3 regions of the Thalassotalea psychrophila genome follow, and region 1 is predicted to be linked to each of the others. Evidence: predicted binding sites of a transcription regulator. Region 1 holds the regulator's gene; each other region holds the start of a gene.
The links. Region 1 encodes FNR, which switches genes on or off when oxygen is low (the NO sensors DNR and NnrR bind a similar motif). Its sites were predicted from a motif close to TTGATCTAGATCAA; they were not measured.

Region 1 (3,285 bases):
CAGTTCAGCTAGATTGATTGCTTCTTCAGAAATTTTGTTATTCAACGATTGATGCTCTTCTTCTTCGCTGCCAGCATTCACAGCAGCTAAGATGTGGCCGTTATCAGGCCATGTATGTTCTTTTACTAACAGCAATGGTACCCAACACTTACGAATAAGATGCCAGTCGGTAGGAGTAAATATTACTGATTGTAAGGTAGGGTGTGCGTGTGTGCTTTTAATGACAACATCAAAATTATTATCTCTTACTTCAGCTAAAATAGCTTCAAAAGGTCGATTATGCCAAATAACCTTCGTTTGAATATCACAATCAAAATCTTCAATTAAATCAGTTAACCAATTTTCTCTACCTTTAACCACAGTTTCACGCATAGCTTCACGTTCTTCACCAGATAGCATTGTAGTCATTTCATAGGAAAAATCATAAATAGATAAAAAGGCGGTGACTTTAGCTCCGGAATGTTTAGCTAAGGTACATGCCCTTGCTAATGCTTTTTGTTCTTCCGTTGTAGGGTCAATAACGACTAATATATTCTGATAACTTTCCATACGTTCACCAATATAAAAATAATTAAGCTGATATAAGCTTAATATGATCTGGCGATTGTTACAAATATGTTATTAAAATTTATTGGAAGTTTATTAATACGTTGATTTAAATCAAAAAATCTATTTGGTATAAATCAACGCATAAATAGGTAGGTAGATGGGATTACTTGGTATAACCGGCCAGCTCAAATAAGCCGTCTTTATCTAGAATTGTAATGAATTTATTCTCGACCTTGATCAAGCCTTCTTTTTGAAAGCGTGTCATTAAACGAGAAATTGTTTCAATGGTTAAACCAATATAGTTACCAATTTCACTACGAGTCATTGGTAAGTTAAATTCAACTGAAGATAAATGACGATTACCTAACCTACGGCCATAGTTAGCAAGAAACGTTGCTAACTTCTCTTCAGCATTTTTTCGATTTAATAACAGCAACATTTCACTATTACATTGTATTTCATTACTCATTAAGCTCATCATCTGAGCTTTAAGTTTAGGGATTTTGCTTGATAGAGTATCAAGTACTTCAAAAGGTATTTCACATACCATTGATGTTTCTAATGCTTTAGCAAAGCTAGGATGGCTCTTCAGTGAAAGGGCGTCAAATCCCATTAAATCACCGGCTAAATGAAAACCAGTAATTTGCTCTTCACCTTGCTCAGAAATAATAAATGTTTTAAACGTACCTGATCTAATTGCATAAAGGGTTTGCAATTGTTCGCCCGCTTTAAAGATTTGGGTGTTTTTTTGAATTGGTTTTTTGCGTTGAATAATATCATCAAGTAAGTTCAACTCTGTTTCATTTAAACTAAATGGTAAACAAAGTTCACTGATACTACAGTTCTGACATTTAATGTTATTTGCAATAGGTATTATTTGCGGCATATTTCTTTACAATCTACTTCCAATGTTAATAGCGGAAGGGTACTAGAATATTTGTTCTAGAGCAATAAATAACGAGTATGAACCGTAAAAAATAAGTAAAATAGCTGTTAATTTACGAATTTGATCAGAGCGTAACATTTGGGTTACAAATTTGAAGCCAGATGCCAAAGTAAGCAAAGCAGGTAATGTACCTAAGCCAAAAGCTAACATGATTAATGCACCGTTGTACCAAGAAGCGCTAGCGATAGACCAAGTTAGCGTTGAGTAAACTAATCCACACGGTAACCATCCCCATACCATCCCCAAAAATAATGACTGTTTTACATTAGTTACCGGTATAAACTTTTTGCTTAGTGGCTGTAAATATTTCCATAGAACTTTACCTATATTTTCAACCTTTGCTAATGCAAATGACCATTTAGCAATATAAAGCCCTAAAAATATCACAAATAATGCGGCTATAACCTTTAACCATAATATAGGAAAACCAAGTGATTTAGCCGCTAACGAACCCGTAAAACCAGCAATAGCACCAGCAACTGCATAAGAGAATATACGGCCAAAGTTGTACGCTAAAATAAGGGGGATATTGGCTTTAGATTTGTCTGCGATTGATGCAGTAAGCATTGTCGTAATGCCTCCACACATGGCAACGCAATGGCCTGCGCCGGCAATGCCAATGAAAAATGCGGATAAAAAATCTAATTCCATAGAATGTTAATGATCAACTTTGTTTGATTTATCATCATTAGGTGATGAGGGTTTACTTTGTTCGATATTTGCATCATCGTCAAACAAAATACTCATCCCTTGCTTTTCTAAATCGTCAAATTGTTCTGTTTTAACTGCCCAAAAAAATAGATAAATTGCAATAGCCGTAAAAATGATAGCAATAGGAATAAGGATATAAATAACGCTCATGGTATATCTACTTTAATAATCTTAATGAATTGGTCACAACAATAATTGAACTTGCTGACATGCCTAATACTGCCATATATGGGGTAATAAAACCACAAACAGCAAGTGGTAAAATAATGGCGTTGTAAGCCAATGCCCAGGCAAAATTTTGTTTTACGATATTAGAGGTTTTCTTCGCTATTTGTTTAAGCCTTAATAGACTTGATAAATGATTGTTTAACAATATGACGTCAGCACCACTTTTAGCTATTTCAGTGCCGCTACCCATTGCAATTGACACATGTGCTTGCGCAAACACCGGCGAATCGTTTACTCCATCGCCAACCATAGCAACGGTTTTTCCTGATTTTTGCCTATCAGCTAGTATCTGTAGTTTGTCATTTGCGCTGCAAGTATCAAAGGTATGATCAAGGCTTACTTGTTGGTTAAAGTTTTTAACTCCGGCTTTGTTATCGCCACTGATCAGCAAGGTCTCAATTTTTGCTAAGCGCATGCTGTTGATTACAGATTTAGTATTATCACGTAAAGTATCTTCCATATAAAACGAAGCCACAAGAATATTGTCTACAGTTAGTAAGCATTGCGCTTTATGATGATGCTCGGCTATTTGGGTGAATTCTTTAACCCAGCTCACTTTACCTATGCATATTTGATGGCCATCTTTGTTGCCTTTAACACCACAGCCAGGTACAACTTCCACATCTTCTACATTGAGATCAAAGTTTCTATATTGGCTGAACGCTTTAGCTAAAGGGTGTTCAGAATGAGCTTCTAAAGCTGCAGCAATAGCTAGTACACTTTCTTTGTCATATTGCTTATTAAGTAAAACCACATCTGTAATAGCAAATTTGCCATTAGTTAACGTACCTGTTTTATCAAAAGCGAAGCAGTCTACTTTTGGCATAGTTTCTAACACGTGGGCATTTTTG
Region 2 (3,285 bases), 1.6 Mb from region 1:
ATTTGCTAATTCCTTAGCAAGCTCAAGCCAATCTTTTTGGCGAAGCTCTCGTCGTTTTGAGCAAACAGTTTCGCCCAAGTATATAATGTCAGCATTTGAATATGCTGCTTGTTGGTAAAATTCTTCAACCTTTGCTTTTGGCCAATAGAATTGATTTGCACCTAATGAATACTTCATTACTTTTCCTCTATTGCCAGTTGCGGTGATAGGCACCTAGTGTTGTTTGTGAGCCTTCAGAAATATTACCAAGCTCGCTCATCCAGGTTGGATCAGCTTTATAGTTTTCAGGATCTTTTTTATAGCAATCTATAGCTTGTCGCCATAATCGAGTTACCGTGGCAACATAAGCAGGGCTGCGTTGTCGGCCTTCAATTTTTACCGAAGCAATATTTGCTTTGGCAAGCTCAGGAATTAAATCAATAGTATTTAAACTCGTTGGCTCTTCTAGGGCATGGTAAAGATTATCGTCTACCTTGAATCGACCTTTACATAGAGTAGGGTAGCCGGCATTTTCGTCGTCTTGGTAGCGATCAATTAATACATCATTTAAACGTGACTCTAAGCCATTTTCAGTTTGTTTCCAGTCGACATATTTTGCTGGCGAGCAAGCGCCAACAGTATTAGGGCTTTCACCAGTTAAATAAGAAGATAAATAACATCGACCTTCAGCCATAATACACAAACTGCCAAAAGCAAAGACTTCAAGTTCAATGTTAGTTTGACGAGACAGTTGTTTTACTTGTTGAAGCGACAATACTCTAGGCAATACAACGCGATGAATATTGAAATTATTTCTGTAAAAATCAATCGCAGCTTTATTGGTGGCAGAAGCTTGCACTGAAAGATGAATTTCAGCATCTGGATATTTATCTGCAGCGTAATCAAGTACCGCCATATCAGCAATAATTAATGCTTTTGCACCTATATCTATCGCTTTATCTACGGCATATTGCCAATGTCTGAATTCACCAGGTTTGGCAAAGGTATTAATGGCTATATGTAAGTCTTTATTTTTTTGATTAATTAAGTTGGCGGCTTGCAAAATTCGTTTATCGTTAAAATTAAGGCCGGCAAAGTGGCGAGCATTAGTTTCATTGTTCATGCCGATAAATATTGCATCAGCGCCATGCTCTAAGGCTGTTTTTACTGCAGGCAGGCTACCGGCTGGGCAAAGTAATTCCATGGGGAAGATCATACTCTTAGTTATTTTTATGCGAGATTATTCTAACTAATCAGTTAGATATATATTTGATATGGATTAAACAATAGATATTTATAATTTGTTATCTTGTTTATATTGAAACTACTAACCTTTTATTTAGAACCTATGAAACTTCCCAAAAAACTTTGTCAAATCCTGCCTAAAATAGCTCATGTATCAAGTCATATTGTTCCTGGTTCAATTCAAAGTAAGGTTATTACTGTTGCGATTAATAACGCACTTAAAGAGCAACTTGAAGATGGCGAATTAGATTTTTTAGAAGAGGTATTCCTAGAAATAAAAGTAACTGACCTCAATAAGTCTTGGTTTTTTACCGTCGAGGATGAAAAAATCAATGTTAGTCATATGAGCAAGACACAACTAAATAGCGATGTAGTGATCAGCGGAGACTTTAATTCATTTGTTTTATTAGCATCACAAACTATTGACCCTGACACCTTGTTTTTTAAACGCAAGTTATTGATTGAAGGTGATGTTGAGTTAGGGCTTGCAGTAAAAAATTTACTCGATCGAGTTGAGCTTAATCAGCTTCCTGAGCTTTTAACTAAGCCAATTGTCGCCTACGCCGAAATACTATAATTGTTTCTGTTTTCTGCTAAATAATAAAATGTGTTGGCATCAGAACAATCTTCTGTATAATAGATTTTTCATTTAGACGTCTATACATCTAAATTAATGGTTTATTAACATAACATTTTATAGGTAAAGCAAATGCGATTATTTGACATATTAGGGGTTCTTTATGAGCCAATTAACACCCTTGATAACCATGATCATTTGTTAACTTATATTGAGCCTGAGTTAAACGCAGACGGTACTTGTCCAATCTATAAGGTTGCAGGAAATACCTATGACTTAATGCAATATATTGATAGCGCTGAACAGAAAGCTAATTTGTTAGATTTACTGGCTCGTTTAAACCGTTTGGTGCGCTGGATCCACATTAAATCTGATGTATTGTGGTTTGGTATTTACCTTCGCCATGGCGACAAGTTGGTTAAGTACGTTTACAACGGTGAAATGAGTAAAGCTGAATTTGAGATCTCAGAAGAGCACTTAGAAAAGTCGATTAATACTCGTGTGATCATGGAAAAACAGCAATATTATATTCCAGATGTTGATACCCACGACGGTCCATATTATCGTTGTGATGCGAAAGTTAAATCGGAGCTTTGTTGCCCTATATTTGGACCAGACGGTGATGTAATTGGTATTTTTGATTCTGAAGATCATCGTAAAAATTTCTTTGATGACAAAATTGATTTTATCGGTAATAAAGTAAAACGTGCCATTGAGATCTTTTTAGAAGACCATCCTTACATGACCCATTCTAAAGAATTTTCTATTGAGCAAGACGACTACTCAAAAGAAATAAAAGCAAACTAATTCACAAAGCTGCTTTAAGCCGCTGTTATTTGGAAAGGTTGCTCTATCGTTGCCAGCAATGGTGCAACTAATTCTATATCATCACTAAACCATTCATTTACAGAGTTCGGTGCAATTATTAGTGGCATTCTGCTGTGATATTGAGAGCATTGCTCGGTAGACTCGGTGGTTAACGTGACCAGCAAAGGCTTATCACCATCTTTAGCTTGATAATAAATCCCTGCCATCAATAATGGCGTTGTGGTGTTATTAGCAAACTGATATTTCTGTTTTTTTCCCTGCTCATCAGTTTTCCATTCGAACCAAGTTGAAAATGGAATGAGGCAGCGCTGCTTTTTAAAAGCCTGCTTAAAGGTTGGTTTTTCAGTAATGCTTTCAGCTTGTCCGTTAATTAACAACTTATTTGCCCATGCTGGCTTTATCCCCCACAAAGTATCTTGCTGGGCAAGTTCTCCACCTGTCTCTATTATAGTACTTACCGATTGGCTAGGGCATAAGTCACTATTATCAGCACACGCAAATGGACTGAGTAAATTGCTGGTCACCCATGACTCTATTTGCTGTTTATTTACTGAAAATCGTCCACACATAAATTGATATTTTCTACATTACTATTATCTAAGTTAATCGGGCTACAGGTAAAGTAAGTATAAACCTTACGCCACTTTTATCTGATA
Region 3 (3,285 bases), 1.5 Mb from region 1:
AACGTTTAATTGCCGGCGCACAGCATGAAAAAACTCTATTACCTTGGGCAAAGTCAGCAAGCGCTTGTAAATCTTGCTTAGAGGGTATGCTTAGATTATCAGCATGGGCGAATATTTCAGACATTAATTGTGTATCTAAATATTTGTATTCATCACTTTTATAATAATGTAAGTCTCGAAAAAACTGCAGTTTAAGTTGTTTACTTAATGGTTCAGCTTGTTCGGTAAGCGGCTTTATTACTAAAGCTGAATGCTCACCACTAGCCGCATCTTTGCTAAAACCAATGCGTGCTATATTAAATTGACATCTAAACCAATAAGATAACAATTGTTGATTAGCACCAAAACTTGATCCAATAAAATCAAAGCCTCGGTTTTTACTGTCACTTGCACAGTAATTTAGGAGTTTTGTACCTAATCCTTGGTCCTGTACCTCTGGATGAACTGCAATGCGAACAACACGCTGAAATCGATAATTAAACGCATCTTCAATACCACAATGCACTAATAATGATTGAGGAATAAAGTGGCCTTTTAGTCGCCTTAACGATTGCTTCACTTTATTGGCTAATTTGCTAGTGACTTCACCTTCAGCAAGCAATAAAGCCACGGCTAAAATTTGTTTATTTTGCTGCTGTATAATTACACTGATACTTGGATCATCAAGTAACATTTTTAAATCACTCGGTTTTGTCTGATAGTGAGCCGTCACTAACAAGGAAAACACTTGATTTAAAAGAACTTCGTTTTTTACTAAATCTTTACTGCTAAGCACCTGATATTGAATAGCTTCTCTGGCGTTATATTTCGCCTTTGGCAGCTCACTATTTAATAATAAGCTAGCAAAAGTAAACTGCTCTAGTGGGTCATTTATCGCCCAACGAATTGGTTCATTGATATGAAAATGTTGACCGCTTGGGCGTGATTCTTTTAGCATTTTTAAAAACTTGCCGCTAAAGCCTCTTCCTGCGCCTTCATAGCCGTGTATGGTCGACACAAATACTTGGCGGTGATAATTTTTAGATAATGATTTCAGTATTGGCAGTGGAATACCTGCCGCTTCATCTACAAGTAATAAATGACAAATTGGTTGCTGTTTTATTATCAAATCCAGCGGAAGAAATTGAACCTCAGAATTTTGGTAGCGAATAACTCTACCTGTTTTTATCGCTTCAGGTAAGCTGACTTGTAGCTGTTTAAAAAAGATATTAACCGCATCAGGATGTGGGGCGGTAATAATAATATTTTTATTACCTTGTTTTAATATTTCACTTGCAGCGATAGCCATGGCACTCGACTTTCCCCGTCCTCTATCAGCAGTAATAACTAGAGGTCTATCGCGATGACCGTTAACAACATTAATAATTTTATCTACGGCGCTCTCTTGCTCTTTAGTAATACATCCAAAATTAAGCTGCGATTTATTTGTATCAAGGCTCTCTGTTACTACAGGAGTATAGGCTTGTATTAAAGGAAGTTTTTTGTCTGATTGTTCGACGCGATAGATTTGCTCAAATTTATCACAAAATGTCATTAATCGTTGACTAAAAGGGCTATTTTTGAATTGTGATTTAGACAGCAATAACACGCATTGTCCACCAGCAATTAATGTCCCCGATAAAGCAGCGAAAGCATCAACATTAAAAGTATCATTAACAGCAAAAATAATATGTTTTTGTTCCGTTCCTAAATACTGACGATAGGTTTTATTATGCACATAAGTGATATCTGAAAACTTGCTAAATTTAGGTTCAAATGAAAAAAATAATGCATCAGGTAATGATTCGTTAATCATTGTATTAGTTTGTTGTTCTAGCCACTCGTTTTCACCTACAAAAATAAACAAACTTCGAGTTCTATTTGCTAATGTTGCCTGTTGAATTTGGGCGAATAACTGCTGATATTTGATTTGACTAACCATTTCATATTTATAAATATTTTTATCAGTTTAACAGGTAATAGGAAATTTTTTATATTCCTCAAGCTAATTTATTATATACATGGCAAAAATCATGAAAATTACCACAAAAAATTACAAAATTTGACTCAAATCAACAACATTTTTTGAAGAGCTACTATACTAATTAAAAAGTTAATGAAAAATTAGAATTATCATGAGTGAAGTAGTCAATTCAGAGCAACAAAAAAAAGATGAACGCAACACCTTTTTATTCCTTACCGTTTTCCTAGCCCCCATATTAGCAATTGCTATTGTTGGCGGTTTAGGTTTTGCCATTTGGATCAGCCAATTAATTTTAGGTCCTCCAGGAGTTTAAGTAAGTTTTATGACAATTAATGTCGATCAATCGCGTCGAAACTTTTTAAGAGGTAAAAAACCAACTATCGCTCCAGCCTTCAGGCTGCCTTGGATCACGAGTGAAAATGCATTTATAAACGATTGCACAAAGTGTAATGATTGTTTATCGGCCTGTGAAGAAAACATTATTGTTAAGGGTCCTGATGGCTACCCAAAAATTGATTTTGACCAAGGTGAGTGCACATTTTGTCAAGATTGCATCACTAGTTGTGAGCAAACATTTTTTAAAGAAGATAAAACAGGGCAAGCTTGGCCGAGTAAATTTAATATAAAAGACAACTGTTTAGCTAAAAATAATGTGTATTGTCAAAGCTGTAAAGACGCTTGTGAAAGCCGAGCTATATCATTTGCTTATATTGATAGTGCAATTCCACAACCGCAAGTTTCTCAAGATTTATGTACCGGGTGTGGTGCATGTATCAAACCCTGTCCAACAAACTCAACAGAATTACTCCTTTTCAAGGAACTAAACCAATGACCGAAACAACCGAATATCATGTAGCAAGTTTTATTGCTCAAGTTGATGTTACTAAAGAAGATGTAGTAAGAAAAAGCATCGAAGCAACACCTGGCGCAGAAATTCATGCCAGTAACGACACCGGAAAAATAGTATTCACTATAGAGGCTGATAATCAACGTATTATTGGCAACTATGCTGACCAAATCAAAGATCAATCGGGCATTTTTACTCTTGCTCCGGTTTACCACCAATATCTAGAAGAATAAGTAGGAATAACTGCTATGAAACTTAACCGCAGAGAATTTATAAAAGCGAATGCTGTTGCTGTAGCTGCAACTGCAGCGGGTGTTGCATTACCTGCATCAGCATCAAATATAATCACCAGTAGCGAAATGACGAAACTAAAATGGGATAAAGCCCCTTGTCGTTTCTGTGGTACAGGTTGTAGTGTTAATGTTGCCACAATGGACAACAAGGTTGTTGCTACCCATGGTGATATTAATTCACC

Region 2: the regulator FNR is predicted to act here: its motif matches at 1,249-1,262, upstream of ubiT (ubiquinone anaerobic biosynthesis accessory factor UbiT).
Region 3: the regulator FNR is predicted to act here: its motif matches at 2,042-2,055, upstream of napE (periplasmic nitrate reductase, NapE protein).

What each region holds. Positions count from the first base shown of each region.
Region 1 is NZ_CP134145.1:2,234,360-2,237,644, forward strand. It holds gene uspE (universal stress protein UspE) at 1-549, opposite strand, end outside; gene fnr (fumarate/nitrate reduction transcriptional regulator Fnr) at 713-1,435, opposite strand; gene RGQ13_RS09065 (sulfite exporter TauE/SafE family protein) at 1,478-2,146, opposite strand; gene ccoS (cbb3-type cytochrome oxidase assembly protein CcoS) at 2,153-2,356, opposite strand; gene RGQ13_RS09075 (heavy metal translocating P-type ATPase) at 2,364-3,285, opposite strand, start outside.
Region 2 is NZ_CP134145.1:3,797,423-3,800,707, reverse strand. It holds gene RGQ13_RS15725 (U32 family peptidase) at 1-177, opposite strand, end outside; gene ubiU (ubiquinone anaerobic biosynthesis protein UbiU) at 188-1,183, opposite strand; gene ubiT (ubiquinone anaerobic biosynthesis accessory factor UbiT) at 1,328-1,801, shown strand; gene RGQ13_RS15710 (GAF domain-containing protein) at 1,934-2,608, shown strand; gene RGQ13_RS15705 (SOS response-associated peptidase) at 2,623-3,198, opposite strand; gene pdsS (proteobacterial dedicated sortase system histidine kinase) at 3,227-3,285, opposite strand, start outside.
Region 3 is NZ_CP134145.1:3,742,474-3,745,758, forward strand. It holds gene RGQ13_RS15455 (tRNA(Met) cytidine acetyltransferase TmcA) at 1-1,921, opposite strand, end outside; gene napE (periplasmic nitrate reductase, NapE protein) at 2,115-2,276, shown strand; gene napF (ferredoxin-type protein NapF) at 2,286-2,795, shown strand; gene RGQ13_RS15470 (chaperone NapD) at 2,792-3,043, shown strand; gene napA (nitrate reductase catalytic subunit NapA) at 3,059-3,285, shown strand, end outside.